2 regions of the Pantoea ananatis PA13 genome follow, and region 2 is predicted to be linked to the other one. Evidence: riboswitches for the same ligand, from Rfam matches in the RefSeq annotation. Region 2 holds a riboswitch; the other holds the start of a gene.
What was found. Region 2 has a riboswitch for thiamine pyrophosphate ahead of PAGR_RS22745 (FAD-dependent oxidoreductase). Riboswitches for the same ligand answer to the same signal wherever they lie in the genome.
Positions count from the first base shown of each region.

Region 1: another riboswitch for thiamine pyrophosphate. It lies ahead of thiB (thiamine ABC transporter substrate binding subunit); the one in region 2 lies ahead of PAGR_RS22745 (FAD-dependent oxidoreductase).

Region 1 covers NC_017554.1:3,786,320-3,788,515, forward strand. Annotated here, with positions in the region: gene sgrR (HTH-type transcriptional regulator SgrR) at 1-1,252, shown strand, start outside; TPP riboswitch at 1,288-1,392, shown strand; gene thiB (thiamine ABC transporter substrate binding subunit) at 1,436-2,196, shown strand, end outside.
Region 2 covers NC_017553.1:269,643-271,838, forward strand. Annotated here, with positions in the region: gene PAGR_RS22735 (thiazole synthase) at 1-2, opposite strand, end outside; gene thiS (sulfur carrier protein ThiS) at 5-202, opposite strand; gene PAGR_RS22745 (FAD-dependent oxidoreductase) at 199-1,131, opposite strand; TPP riboswitch at 1,270-1,389, opposite strand; gene PAGR_RS22750 (AzlD domain-containing protein) at 1,448-1,768, opposite strand; gene PAGR_RS22755 (AzlC family ABC transporter permease) at 1,765-2,196, opposite strand, start outside.

The sequences.
Region 1 (2,196 bases), on a different replicon from region 2:
GCCCCTGCGCCGTTCGGAAACCCATATTGCCCGCCAGATCTTTAGCGGCCTGACGCGCATAAATGAGGAAAAGGGGGAAATCGAGGCCGATATCGCCCATCACTGGCAGCAAACATCCGATCTCCACTGGCGCTTTTATTTACGTCCTGCCATTCGTTTTCATCATGGCCGGGAGCTGGACATGGCCGATGTGATCGCAAGCCTGGAACGCCTGCGTCAGTATCCCCTGTTTTCTCATATCCAACGGCTCGACTCACCGGCCCCCTGGACCCTGGATATCTATCTGGATCAGCCCGACAGCTGGCTGCCCTGGCTGCTGGGCAGCGTCAGCGCCATGATTCTGCCACGGGAATGGCCTGAAATTCGCGATTTTGCCCGTCAACCTGTGGGAACAGGTCCTTATCGGGTCGTCCGTAATCAGCACAGCCAGTTGAAGATAGAAGCGTTTGACGACTACTTTGGCTATCGCGCGCTGATCGATGATGTGTCGGTGTGGGTACTGCCAGAGATCAGTGACGAGCTGGTTTATGCAGGGGTTCGCCTGCAGGGCGAAAAAGCCGATGAGAAACAGGAAGAGAGCCGGCTTGAAGAAGGTTGCTACTATTTACTGTTCGATCAGCGTTCAGAAAAAATGGCCGATCGAGACATTCGACGCTGGCTCAGCGACCTGCTTAACCCGATTGCACTCCTCAATAATGCGGGCAGGGGTTATCAGCGCTACTGGTTCCCGGCTTACGGCCTGCTACCCCGCTGGCACCATCGCCGCGATCTGACCCCAGTGGACAAACCGGCGGGCCTCACGAGCCTGACGTTAACCTGGTATAACCAGCATATTGAGCATGTCAGTATTACGGATGCCTTACGTCCGTTGCTGGCAGAACAGGGCGTTACGTTGAACACCCGGGAAGTCAGTTACGAAAGCTGGCATCAGGGCGAAGGCGAGAGTGATATCTGGCTGGGCAGCGTCAATTTTACCCTGCCCCTCGAATATTCCCTGTTTGCCCTGTTATACGAAACGCCGTTGATGCAGCACTGTCTGCCTGTTAACTGGCAGCAGGATGCCACGCGCTGGCGTGAAAAAACGCTCTCCCTCGCTGAATGGGGTAAATATCTGGTGGAAAATAGCTGGCTTCATCCGCTGTTTCATCACTGGCTGCTGCTGGAGGGCCAGCGCAGTATGCGCGGCGTGCGGATGAATACATTGGGCTGGTTTGATTTTAAATCCGCCTGGTTTGCCCCGCCTACGCTGTGAGCCTTTCCCCTTGCGCATTTAATGACTAGAATGTGGCGTTCTCAACGGGGTGCCCCTTTCCACAGTGTCAGGGCGCTGAGAAATACCCGTCGAACCTGAATCGGTTAATACCGACGTAGGGATTTGAGAGGTTGTTTTGCTCAGATCCTTTGCGACTCAACCCTGCCGCCCTAGGAGCGCAAAGTGTTAAAAAACGTCCTGCCCGTGCTGCTGTTACTTTCTGCCCCGGTCTTTGCGGCCAAACCTGTCCTGACGGTTTACACCTACGACGCCTTTTCCGCTGACTGGGGGCCGGGTCCGGCCGTCAAAAAAGCCTTTGAAGCCCAGTGCGGTTGCGAGCTGAAATTTGTCGCGCTGGAAGACGGTGTTTCGCTGCTGAACCGTGTACGTATGGAAGGCAAGAACACAAAGGCCGATGTGGTACTAGGCCTGGATAACAACCTTCTGCAGGCCGCGCAGCAAACCGGCCTGTTTGCCAAAAGCGACGTGGATACCCGTGAGCTGCAGGTGCCCGGCGGCTGGAAGGACACCACCTTTGTGCCGTTCGATTACGGTTATTTCGCATTCGTGTACAACAAAAACACGCTAAAAAATCCCCCTACAAGCCTGAAAGAACTGGTCGAAAGCCCAGAGAAATGGCGCGTGATTTATGAAGATCCTCGCACCAGCACGCCAGGCCTTGGCCTGCTGCTGTGGATGCAAAAGGTTTACGGGGACAACGCGCCTGAGGCCTGGCAAAAGCTGGCGAAGAAAACCGTCACGGTCACCAAAGGCTGGAGTGAAGCCTACGGCCTGTTTCTTAAAGGCGAGAGCGATCTGGTGCTGAGCTATACCACGTCACCGGCTTATCACATCATTGAAGAGAAAAAAGATAACTATGCTGCGGCATCCTTCGCCGAAGGCAACTATCTGCAGGTTGAGGTGGCCGCCCGACTGGCGAACAG
Region 2 (2,196 bases):
ATCGTTAGCCTCCCTGCATCGGCGATAACACTTCAAGACGACAACCCGCCACAAGCGGCTCTGAGGAATAGCGCTCCCGAGGAACAAATTCGCCATTCACGGCACTGGCGACACAGCCAGCATCGATATGTTGTTCCACGAGTAATTCAGCCAGCGTGCGGGCTTCGGTTTCAATAGCAAGGCCGTTCAGTTCTATTTTCATCGCACTCCCTCGGACGTCAGTTGTTGCATAAGCTTCTCGGCCATCATCGGGGCCAGCAGGAAGCCGTGACGGTACATGCCGTTAATGGAAAAAATGCCATTTTCATAACGCACTTCGGGCAGATTGTGGCGGTAAGCCGGACGCAAACCTGTGCCGCTTTCAATAATGCGTGCTTCGGCGAGGGCGGGATGGATGCTGTAGGCTGCGCTTAACAGTTCCATCATAGCGCGCGCGCTGATTGGGCTGTCATCCTGGCTTTCGACCATGGTCGCGCCCAGCATAAAATGCCCCTGAGCCCTGGGCACCAGATAACAGGGAAAACGCGGGTGCAGCAGGCGAACAGGACGGGAAAACGTTATTTCGTCGGTGTGGAGAATAACCATTTCACCGCGCACGGCACGCAATTCCGGTTGGGATTGCCGGGCATGAATACCCCGGCAATCGATAATTTTCCCGCTGGGTTTACACGGGTGAAACCGGACCCCCGCATTCAGTAAACGCGTTTGTAATTGTTGCATTGCCAGCCGGGGATCAAGATGACCTTCTGCGGCAAAGAACAAGCCACGGGCAAAACGGTCTTCCAGCGCAGGTTCAATCTCTGCCGGCGTCACCCACTGATGTGATGAGGTCATGTTAGCGAAACGCGTTAACTCAGCACTGTCGCGCGGGGGCGCAATCACCAGGGTACCCTGCTGTTCCACGCCGCTGACCCTGGCCGACCACCATGCCGCAGCATACTGACCCCAGTCAACGACCTGCTGTGGCGCACTTTCCGCTTCGCACCAGGGCGCCAGCATACCGCCAGCCCAGTGCGATGCCGCGCGGCAGTCCGGTAAGGTAATGATTTCGACAGGTTCACCTTGCTCCGCCAGTAGCGTGGCGATACACAATCCGGACACGCCGCTGCCGAGCACTGACCAGCGGCTCATTGCCAGCCAACCTGACAGGATAACATCAGAAACAGGATTTTCACTTTGGCCTCTCTGTTAACAGTCAGAGACCCGTGATACAAGAAGGGAAAAAGCATGAGCCCGACAAAAGCAGACTCTGCGGCAAGTATCTGCCTGGGGCAAAGATACCCGTCTTCCTACGCCAGTATCAACTGGGTCAGGTTCTAAGGGTCGCTAAGCCGCGCATTGCGCTATTAGCCTCTCAGTCTCTTTGGCGAGACTCCCCTGACGGGTTCTAGTTTTATTTTAAGCCGCGCCTTACGTCAAGGCTGATGCAGCAATTTGTCGTTAGCGACTAAGGCACATTCAGGTAACGCAGCAGAGCGGTCATACAGGCTGCGCCCAAAATGATGGCGATCAGCGGCGCCCTGCGCCAGGCGAGAAAAATGGCAAACGACACGCCCAGCAGCCTTGCCATCCCGGCAAAATGCTGACCTTCGAACAACGTGGTGGTGGCTGCAACGGCCAGTAACAGTACCGTGGCCGCATCGGATAACACATTTTGCGTGCGCTCACTGACAGGCAACCGGTTACCCAGTTTGACGCCCGCATAACGAATGGCATAGGTTCCGGCAGCCAGCAAGGCAATGCCTGCAACTATCATCGGATGATTCATTTACGCGATCTCCACGTAAGCAGCCCTAACAACGAAAACAGAACAGGCATCCCTGCTGGAACAAATGGCGTGACCGCCAGCGACAGCACGGCGCCGGTAGCAGCAGGAATGCGGGTTCGGGGTTTGCGTAACGCCGGGAAGATGAGTGCGATAAGAATGGCGGGAAACACGGCATCCAGACCGATGACGGAAATATTCGGGATAAACTGGCCAATCGCGGCCCCGAGCATGACGGTGAACGGCCAGATCAATCCGATACCGATGCCGCACAGCCAAAACGCACTGCGGCGTTGAGCCATCTGCGGCTGAGAGATGCCGAACACCACACTTTCATCGTTCATAATGTGACAGCCGAGCGCCCCCCGCCAGCCTCTGCCCACTAAGTCTTTAACCGCAATGCCAAAGGGAAGATGGCGGGCGTTGACCAG